Pararhizobium capsulatum DSM 1112: one gene and its partner. Each later gene encodes a partner of the first gene's protein in a complex. Links are inferred from orthologs where the notes say so. Each region holds a gene or a part of one and is shown in the gene's direction. Other genes may lie near its edges.

Evidence for each region.
Region 2: the proteins of QO002_RS15045 (region 1) and uvrB are in contact, whole or in part, in a crystal structure (PDB 7EGT), measured with the Thermus thermophilus proteins. The link is inferred for Pararhizobium capsulatum DSM 1112 from one-to-one orthologs. Residues at the interface, in WP_096412145.1 of Thermus thermophilus: His654, Arg656, Phe657, Gln666, Asp668, Glu669, Lys680, Arg681, Leu682, Ser683, Lys685, Tyr686, Ala687; in WP_096411307.1 of Thermus thermophilus: Glu23, Leu25, Arg26, Asp27, Gly28, Glu29, Arg30, Phe31, Arg55, Glu326, Asp327, Phe328, Glu379, Ser382, Gln383, His398, Gly400, Arg401.

The regions. Positions count from the first base shown.
Region 1 is NZ_JAUSVF010000001.1:3,088,314-3,093,722, forward strand. What follows is about bases 1,061-4,096. They hold QO002_RS15045 (ATP-dependent helicase), read left to right. Parts: upstream 1,061-1,362; coding sequence 1,363-3,831; downstream 3,832-4,096. Outside these bases: QO002_RS15040 (efflux RND transporter periplasmic adaptor subunit), read right to left, coding at 1-969; QO002_RS30895 (ribonuclease E inhibitor RraB), read left to right, coding at 4,109-4,501; QO002_RS15055 (IS110 family RNA-guided transposase), read left to right, coding at 5,062-5,409. UniProt on the Escherichia coli protein: A helicase with DNA-dependent ATPase activity. Unwinds DNA duplexes with 3'-5' polarity. Translocates on single-stranded DNA with 3'-5' polarity. Initiates unwinding more efficiently from a nicked substrate than double-stranded DNA.
Region 2 is NZ_JAUSVF010000001.1:2,816,028-2,820,553, forward strand. Bases 1-3,579 are described here. They hold uvrB (excinuclease ABC subunit UvrB), read left to right. Parts: upstream 1-313; coding sequence 314-3,379; downstream 3,380-3,579. Other genes in these bases: QO002_RS13705 (DMT family protein), read right to left, coding at 1-33; QO002_RS13715 (hypothetical protein), read right to left, coding at 3,471-3,579. In the rest of the region: more of QO002_RS13715, read right to left, coding at 3,580-3,719; QO002_RS13720 (DUF3828 domain-containing protein), read left to right, coding at 4,005-4,466. UniProt on the Escherichia coli protein: The UvrABC repair system catalyzes the recognition and processing of DNA lesions. A damage recognition complex composed of 2 UvrA and 2 UvrB subunits scans DNA for abnormalities.

The DNA.
Region 1 (5,409 bases):
ATAGGAGCCATCGGCACTCCACTGGACCGAGAGCGGATTGACTGTCGGGAAGGTATCTCCGGGGAAACGGGCAATGACCGAGAACGACATGCCAGCGCGCAGCGTATCATCCGGATTTTCGATGCGGGCACGCACGCGCAGCGTCCGGCTGGCCTGATCGACACGGTTGTCGATCGCATAGATGGCGCCCGACAGCTCGGATGCCGGAATGGCGATCGCGGAGGCCGAGATTTCCTGGCCGACCGAAATCTTGTTGGAGAAACGCTCCGGCACCCAGAAATCGACAAGAATCTGCGACCGATCATCAATGACGGCAATCGGCGTCGAGGTCGTGACGTAATCGCCCGGATTGACCGTGATGATGCCCGCAATGCCCTGCGAGGGCGCCACGATATCGCGGCGCTTCAGATCAAGCTCCGCCTTCTGCAGGTCAAGCTGGGCTGCCTGCTCGGCAAATTCCGCTTCACGCAGAATGGCAACGGACACCGCATTTCCAAGCTTGCGGTTGCGATCGACCTTTTCCTGGGCACTTGCCACGGCCACGCGCGCCTGTTCCGTCGCAACCTTCTGGTCGTCGCTGTCGAGGCGGGCGATGACCTGCCCCTTCTCGACCCTGTCGCCGGACTTGACGAGAACCTCGGTCAGATTGCCGGTCGAAAGCGGCGTCACCGTCACGGAGAGGATGGCATCGCCATTGCCGATCGCCGAAAGCCGGTCGTTGACGACAGCTTCGCCCACCGGCTCCGTCACCACGAGCGGTGGGGCATTGGCAAAACCGCCGCCGTTGCGCCGGTTTCCGCCGTTACCGCCCTCGCCCTTGGCTTCAGGCTTTGCCACCAGTGCGACCACGCTTTCGGGAACACCAAGGCCGGTCAGCTTGGCTGCAGCTCCCGGCACAAAATGGACCCAGGCAGCCAGCCCGACGACGAGCACGAATGCACAGATCAACAGCTGTTTCCAAAGCCGCATGAATATCTCCAGATCGGAATTTCGATCCTGGCCATTTCGCACCAGACAGGCGCGATGCGCAGGACATGAATTGTTTTCGTTGAACTATCGGCTTTTGCGGCGCAGCAGGCAATCCCGGAATGCCATCATTACGCAATTGTAATAAAAGCAGATTTCATCAAATTGAGGGCGGAAAGGCATGCCTGACCGATATCGATCGGCATCTGTGGGAGGCAGTCGGCAATAGGCAGTAGGCAATAGCGAAGAGATAGTCCGATGACCGCGCCGCGCCTTCAGGCCAGTGCGCTCCTACTGCCTATTGCCAACCACCTGCTGCCTCCCCAACCCCTCCCTTCAGAATAAAAGCAGAACGCAATTCTGGCCTTTCGCCCCCGAATCACTACATTGAGCCGCATGAGTAACGGTTTTGACGACATTCCCTTCTTCGACGAGGAGCCGGCACCGCGCGATCAGCGCCAGTCCGCGGCATCTCCACCTGCCGCACAAGGCGGTATCGCCGCCCGCGCCATGGCCGCGCGTGATGGCGCCCGCCCGGCTGCCGCCTATCTCTCCGGCCTGAACGCGGAACAGCGCGAAGCGGTCGAGACCATCGAAGGCCCGGTCCTCGTGCTCGCGGGCGCCGGCACCGGCAAGACCCGCGTGCTCACCACCCGCATCGCCCATATCCTCGCGTCAAACCGCGCCTTCCCCAGCCAGATCCTCGCCGTCACCTTCACCAACAAGGCGGCCCGCGAGATGAAGGAGCGCGTCGGCGTGCTCGTCGGCGGCGCGGTCGAGGGCATGCCCTGGATGGGCACCTTCCACTCCATCGGCGTCAAGCTGCTCCGCCGCCACGCCGAACTCGTCGGCCTGCGCTCGGATTTCACCATCCTCGATACTGATGACGTCGTGCGCCTCATCAAGCAGCTGATCCAGGCCGAAGGCCTCGACGACAAGCGCTGGCCGGCAAAAACCTTCTCGCAGCTGATCGACGGTTGGAAAAACAAGGGCCTCGGCCCCGCCGATATCCCCGAAGGCGACGCCCGCGCCTTTGCCAATGGCAAGGGCCGCGAGCTCTATACCGCCTACCAGGCCCGCCTGAAGACGCTGAACGCCTGCGATTTCGGCGACCTGCTTCTCCACCCCATCCGCATGTTCCGCGCCTATCCGGATGTGCTGAAGGAATACCACGCCAAGTTCCGCTACATCCTCGTCGACGAGTATCAGGACACCAACACCGCCCAGTATATGTGGCTGCGCCTTCTCGCCCAGCGCCCCAAGGGCGAGCCGCAGAATGTCTCCTGCGTCGGTGATGACGACCAGTCGATCTATGGCTGGCGCGGCGCGGAGGTGGACAACATCCTGCGCTTCGAAAAGGACTTCCCCGGCGCCAAGGTCATCAAGCTCGAGCGCAACTACCGCTCGACAGCCCATATCCTGGGTGCTGCCGGCCACCTGATCGCCCATAACGAAGGCCGCCTCGGCAAGACCCTGTTCACCGATCGCCACGACCCGGACGACGAGAAGGTGCAGGTCCACGCCGCGTGGGATTCGGAAGAGGAAGCCCGCGCCGTCGGCGAGGAGATCGAACAGCTCCAGCGCAAGCAACACAAGCTCAACGACATGTCGATCCTGGTGCGCGCCTCCTTCCAGATGCGCGAGTTCGAAGATCGTTTCGTCACGCTCGGCCTCAATTACCGTGTCGTCGGCGGCCCGCGCTTTTACGAGCGCATGGAAATCCGCGATGCGATGGCTTTCTTCCGCCTCGTTTGCCAGCCGGCCGACGATCTTGCCTTCGAGCGCATCATCAACACCCCCAAGCGCGGCCTCGGCGATACCTCCGTCCGCGCCCTTCATGATTACGCCCGCGCCCGCGATATCCCGATGCTGGCGGCCGCCACCGATCTCATCGAAACCGACGAGATGAAGGCCAAGGCCCGCAAGTCGCTGTTCGATGTCGTCACCATGTTCAAGCGCTGGCAGGGCCTGCTTGAAACCACGCCTCACACCGAGCTTGCCGAAACCATCCTGGAGGAATCCGGCTATACCGACATGTGGAAGGCCGACAAATCGGCCGAAGCCCCGGGCCGGCTGGAAAACCTCAAGGAACTCATCCGCTCGATGGAAAGCTTCGAATCCATGCGCGGCTTCCTCGAACACGTCGCGCTCGTCATGGACGCCGAGCAGAACGAAAACCTCGATGCCGTCAACATCATGACGCTGCATTCGGCAAAAGGCCTGGAGTTCGAAACCGTCTTCCTGCCCGGCTGGGAAGAAGGCCTGTTCCCCCACCAGCGCGCGCTGGACGAAGGCGGCCGCTCAGGCCTGGAGGAAGAACGCCGCCTCGCCTATGTCGGCCTGACGCGCGCAAAGCGCCGCTGCCACATCTGGTTCGTCTCGAACCGCCGCATCCACGGCCTGTGGCAATCGACGCTCCCCTCCCGCTTCCTCGATGAGCTGCCGGTCACCCATGTCGATGTCGCCGAAACGGAACAGTCCTATGGCGGCTACAACCGCGGCGGCTACGGCCAGTCGCGCTTCGACAAGCAGGAGCCCTTTGCCAACAGCTACTCCACCCCCGGCTGGAAACGCGCCCAGGCAAACCGCACGGACGCCACCCGCGACAACTGGGGCACCCGCTCCGGCGTCTCGATCGAGCGCATCGGCTACGGCGAAAGCGGCCCCAAGGCCCGCACCATCGACGGCGAACTCGTCGCCAAATCGACGGTCGACACCCCCTCGAAATTCAACCTCGGCGACCGCGTCTTCCACATAAAATTCGGCAACGGCAACATCGCCGGTATCGAAGGCAACAAGCTGACGATCGACTTTGATCGCGCCGGGCAAAAGCGGGTGCTGGATGGGTTTGTGGAGCGGGTTTGAGGGGTAGAAAACTTCGAATGTCTCGATGACCTCGTGCTTGTTATCCTTATCCTCGGGGCCGCTTGGACCGCCACCCTGCCGCAGTGGAGGATAATCCACCTGACTCGAATTCCCCATCTGGAGTTCCTATGGCTGGAAACAACCGAAGCGGAGGTTCGATCTTCAGAATTACGGCAGAAGCGATGGGCGTGGCGTAAGGGCGGTGGCTTTTGCGCCAATGGCGACTGTTGCAGGTCTCTGGTCAGTTCCACCAAACAACGAGAAAACAGGGTGAGATATGGTTGAAAATAACTTCCCAAATGATGAAAACGGGGCCGTGCTCAACCGAATGCAAGGCGAGGGTCACAACCTGTCCGCCCCACGGGATATTGATTTTTCGATTGTTTTTCCAAACGAAGATTCAGCACAATTCTTTGCTGCTCAAATTAATCAGCATTTCGATAAGGTTGTGTATTTGGAAACGGAAACCGCCCGGGCTTTGAAATGGGAGGTAACAGCAACCCGATATATGGTTCCCACCCATCAGGATATTGCAAAAACGGAAGAACTGCTAGCCAGCATTGCTGCGCCGTTAATACCAACCGTCATTGATCAGAACTCTTGCGCCCATTTGCGTCGGCCGATCGACATGATGTTCCATGGTCGGTCCTGCAGTGTTTTCCAGGCGTAGCAACAGTGGTCGACGATATCCTCGTAGGACTTGAAGACGCGGTTTGAGAGCCAGTTGTCCCTCATGAACTGCCAGATGTTTTCGACAGGGTTCAACTCGGGCGATTTGGGTGGCAGCGGCAGGATGGTGATGTTTTCCGGGACGAGGAGATTGTTGGACATATGCCATCCGGCCTGGTCCATGATGAGGACGGCGTGTGCGTTATCGGCGACATTGCGGGATATCTCGATCAGGTGCTGGTTCATGGCATGGGTGTCGCACGACGGCATGACGAGCGCAGCAGCCTTGCCCTGCTTCGGGCAGATGGCACCGAAGATATAGGCCGATCGGGTTCGCTGGTCGTGTGGCGCGGACGGCCTTGTTCCCCGCTTGGCCCAACGACGCGTAATCTTGTTCTTCTGGCCTATACGAGCCTCGTCCTGAAACCAGATTTCGATCACTTTGCCCTTGGCGGGGCCGGCGGCGATTTCTGCCACAGCGGCGGGGAAGTTATGGAATGGCTCGCCCCTCCGTCCCGCGTCATGCATTTTGCATGAAGGGATTTAACAAGGAGCAGAGCAATGCAGATAGCAGTGTTAGGTATCGATCTTGGAAAGAACAGCTGTAGCGTTGTCGGACTGGACGAGCGCGGCCAAGTCGTGCTTCGGCGGCGGTTGCGCCGTGAGGGTGTTGTCAAACTCGGCTCAACCCTGCCGTCCTGCATAATGGCAATGGAAGCATGCTGTGGTGCCCATCATGTTGGTCGGCAGTTGCGGTCTCAGGGGCATGACGTTCGGCTTATGTCACCCGAATATGTTCGTCCGTACGTGAAGGCTCAGAAGAACGATGATCGCGACGCGGAGGGAATAGCAGAGGCAGCCACGCGTCCGACCATGCGTTTCGTTGACATCAAGGAAGAAGAGCAGTTG
Region 2 (4,526 bases), 270 kb from region 1 along the record:
CCAGACGGCGGCAGGATTGATGGAAAACGGCATGGCGAATCCTTTTAAGGCGATGGATTACCAGCCGGGTTAAATCGACCCTCCGATATGTCAAGCGGAAGCCTCCTTCGGCAACGCATAACACGTCCATGAGGCCGCCCAGCAGCGCAGCCGCCGGAGGGCGACAAGCGCGCGGCCACCTCCGGCATGATCTCTGCCTCGACCAACGCCTTCGTCCCCATCAGCCGATGCCAACACGGCGGGAGGGTGAACTGTTGCCTTTTTGTACTCATTCCCCCTTTTCTTCCGGCCGGACTCTCTCCATATTCCCCGGATGTCAAAAGCGCCGAAAAAACCCGTCCGTCCCGCCACCGGTTTCGAAGAAGCCCCACAGGCCGAATTCAAGGGGGCGCCGCTCTCCTCCAACGTCGCCGATTGGGCCGAAGAGCTGCAGCGCATGGCGGAAGCCGAGGGCATCGAGACCCGCCATGACGTCGCCTCGCGCGCCGGCAAGCACCGCAAGAAGGTCGAGAACGAAGCGCGGAAACACGCCGAGAAAACCTCGACCCAGAAGACATCACGCGGCGTCTCCATCGGCGCCTCCTCCGATCCGAAGACCCGCGCCGCCGCAGGCCTCAATCCGGTCTCCGGCCTCGATATTTCGCTGGAAGATGCCGACAAGCTGGACGCCGGTTCCGGTGTGACCGCCACCGTCGAGGCGCTGTCGGCGCTGATCGAGAGCGGCAATCCCCTCTTCAAGGACGGCCAGCTCTGGACGCCGCACCGCCCTGCCCGGCCGGCCAAATCCGAAGGCGGTCTCTCGATCGTCATGAAATCCGACTTCGAGCCCGCCGGCGACCAGCCCACCGCCATCAAGGATCTCGTCGAAGGCCTCTCCAACGGTGACCGCTCCCAGGTCCTGCTCGGCGTCACCGGTTCCGGCAAGACCTTTACGATGGCCAAGGTGATCGAGGCCACCCAGCGCCCCGCCGTCATCCTCGCGCCCAACAAGACGCTGGCCGCGCAGCTCTATTCCGAGTTCAAGAACTTCTTCCCCAACAACGCGGTGGAATATTTCGTCTCCTACTACGACTATTACCAGCCGGAAGCCTACGTGCCGCGCTCGGATACCTTCATCGAAAAGGAATCGTCGATCAACGAGCAGATCGACCGCATGCGCCACTCCGCCACCCGCTCGCTGCTGGAGCGTGACGACGTCATCATCGTCGCCTCCGTCTCCTGCATCTACGGTATCGGCTCGGTCGAGACCTACACGGCCATGACCTTCCAGATGGAAGTCGGTGACCGGCTCGACCAGCGGCAATTGCTCGCCGATCTCGTGGCCCAGCAATACAAGCGCCGCGACATGGACTTTCAACGCGGCTCTTTTCGCGTCCGCGGCGACACCATCGAAATCTTCCCCGCCCACCTTGAAGATGCCGCCTGGCGCATCAGCATGTTCGGCGACGAAATCGACAGCATCACCGAGTTCGACCCGCTGACGGGCCAGAAGACCGGCGACCTCAAATCGGTCAAGATCTACGCCAACTCCCACTACGTCACCCCCCGCCCAACCCTGAACGGCGCCATCAAGTCGATCAAGGAAGAGCTGAAACTGCGCCTCGCCGAGCTCGAAAAGGGCGGCCGCCTCTTGGAAGCCCAGCGGCTGGAGCAGCGCACCCGCTACGATATCGAGATGCTGGAGGCCACCGGCTCCTGCGCCGGCATCGAGAACTATTCGCGCTACCTCACTGGACGCCGCCCCGGCGAGCCGCCGCCGACCCTGTTCGAATATATCCCCGATAACGCCCTCTTGTTCATCGACGAAAGCCACGTCTCCGTCAGCCAGATCGGCGGCATGTACCGGGGCGACTTCAGGCGAAAAGCGACGCTGGCGGAATACGGCTTCCGCCTGCCCTCCTGCATGGACAACCGCCCGCTGCGTTTCGAGGAATGGGACGCCATGCGCCCGGACACCATCGCCGTCTCGGCGACCCCGGCGGCGTGGGAAATGGAACAGGCCGGCGGCGTCTTTGCCGAACAGGTCATCCGCCCCACAGGCCTCATCGATCCCCCGGTCGAGGTCCGCCCGGCAAAATCCCAGGTCGACGACGTGCTCGGCGAAATCCGCGAGACCGCGCAGGCCGGCTACCGCACCCTCGTCACCGTGCTCACCAAGCGCATGGCCGAGGACCTGACGGAATACCTGCACGAACAGGGCGTCCGCGTCCGCTACATGCACTCCGACATCGACACGCTGGAGCGCATCGAGATCATCCGCGATTTGCGCCTCGGCGCCTTCGACGTCCTCGTCGGCATCAACCTTTTGCGCGAAGGCCTCGACATCCCCGAATGTGGCTTCGTCGCCATCCTCGATGCCGACAAGGAAGGCTTTTTGCGCTCGGAAACGTCGCTCGTACAGACCATCGGCCGTGCGGCGCGAAACGTCGATGGCAAGGTCATCCTCTATGCCGACCAGATCACCGGCTCGATGCAGCGCGCCATGGAGGAAACCTCCCGCCGCCGCGAAAAGCAGGTGGCCTACAACGAAGCCAACGGCATCACCCCGGAATCGGTAAAGGCAAAGATTTCCGACATCCTGGATTCGGTCTACGAGCGGGATCATGTCCGCGCCGATATCGGCATCAAGGGCGTCAAGGGCGGGGTCAACGAGTTGGTGGGCGGCAACATGCAGGCCCATCTCGATGCGCTGGAAAAGCAGATGCGCAACGCCGCCGCCGACCTCGACTTCGAAACCGCCGCCCGCATCCGCGACGAAATCAAGCGCCTCAAGGCCGCCGAACTCGCCGTCATGGACGATCCGATGGCCCGCGAAGAAGCTCGCGCCATGGAAGGCTCGTCCAAAAAGAAAAAAGGCACGGCATCCTCGGCCCCAATCTCCCCCCCTGCGGGGGAGATGTCGGCAGAGCCGACAGAGGGGGGTGGTTCCCCACGCTCCGAATCAACCTCCTACTTCGCCAAACCCTCACTCGACGACATGGGCCCAGGCACCGACACCGCCCGCCCGCTGTTCCGCAAACCCCACCTCGACGAAATGGGCCGCGACGTTGCCGAACCCGTGAAGAAGGGCCTGTTCCGCAAGAACGACCTCGACGAAATGACCGTCGGCCGCACCGAAAAGCCGGTCAAGGGCCATCTGCCCGAAAAGCCGGCCTCCGCCAAAGCCACCAAACGCGTCTCGCCTTTGCTGGAAGGCCAGCCCGAACCCGCCGACCCCTCCTCCTCTCCGTCATCCCCGTCCTCGGGCCTGCCCCGAGGATCTGCCGAAGACGCCCGCCCGCTCGTGCGCGGCAAGGTCGGTGCGGGAAGTTATGAGGATGCCGGGGATGCCAAGCGGCAGAAGAGGACAAAGGGGAAAACGGGGCGGCCGGGGCGGTAAGAAAATAGCCAGCCTGCGACCGACTAAGAATCGGCGCCGGAATTAGGCGACGGCAAACAAATATTCCTTCGGAGGATTGTTACTGAGCCCCTCACCGACACCCCACCCAATTGTCCTCCTCGATAAACGGCCCTTCGTTACAAATATCGCGGCTCTCCAGAATATCCTGATATACATCCCGTGCCGCGCAACCGGCGAGTGTTCGAGCATCGGAGGGGTAACCGCGGCACTCGTCCCCGGCCTCCATTGCCAGCCTCTTCAATTCCTCCGTTGGAGTGGTGACACCGGCCATTTCGTCTGCGGAAAGGGTGGCGGCGAGAAAGATGAGGGCAGCGAGCATGGATATTCCCTGTTGAGCATGGCGCACGACCTTGCGAACGAAGACTGACGCATGGCTCCTGCAACGGCAAGCGCTCGGCCGTCGATACGCCCTAAAATGAGCGATCGAGATCGCCACCCGCCACATAGTCATGCCAGCCCCGCTCGGTTAGAGTTTGTCAGAGAAAAGTGGGAACCGGTTTTCCCGAAAAGACAAACGGAAACAAAAGAATCTGGAGGATGTCTGGTTCAATCTGAACCAGACATCCTCTAGGCTCGCCCCACCCGAAACCCGCCGAGTTCAGCCATGCGCCTCACCCTCCTCGTCCTCCTCACCTCGCTCATCGCCACCCCAAGCCTCGCCGCCGGCCCCTACAAGACACCGCAGGCCCTGCTGCAGGCGCTCTACAGCGGCGAAGATCTGGATGAGGACCCCAATGCCGCCACGACCTACACGAACTTTTTCTCCGATGCCCTGAACCAGCGATTCGAGAACGACTGGAACAACACGCCGGACGGCGAGGTCGGCGCCATCGATTTCGATCCGGTCATCGCCGGACAGGATGGCGAGGCGACAGATGTCGAAGTCGGCCAGCCTGTTATAATCGACAGGACGGCTGAGGTCGAAGTGACCTTCACCAATTTCGAGCCGGTGACGCTTTATTACACGCTGGTTTACGAGCATGGCGGCTGGAAGGTCGATGATATCGCCAACCAGCAGGGCGAATATCCGTGGAGCCTTGTCGCGCTGTTTGAAGCGGCACGCTAAGGGCGGCAACGGGCCTCGGTTGTCATGCTAGCTTGAAGTACACGGCCGGCAGCGAATGTC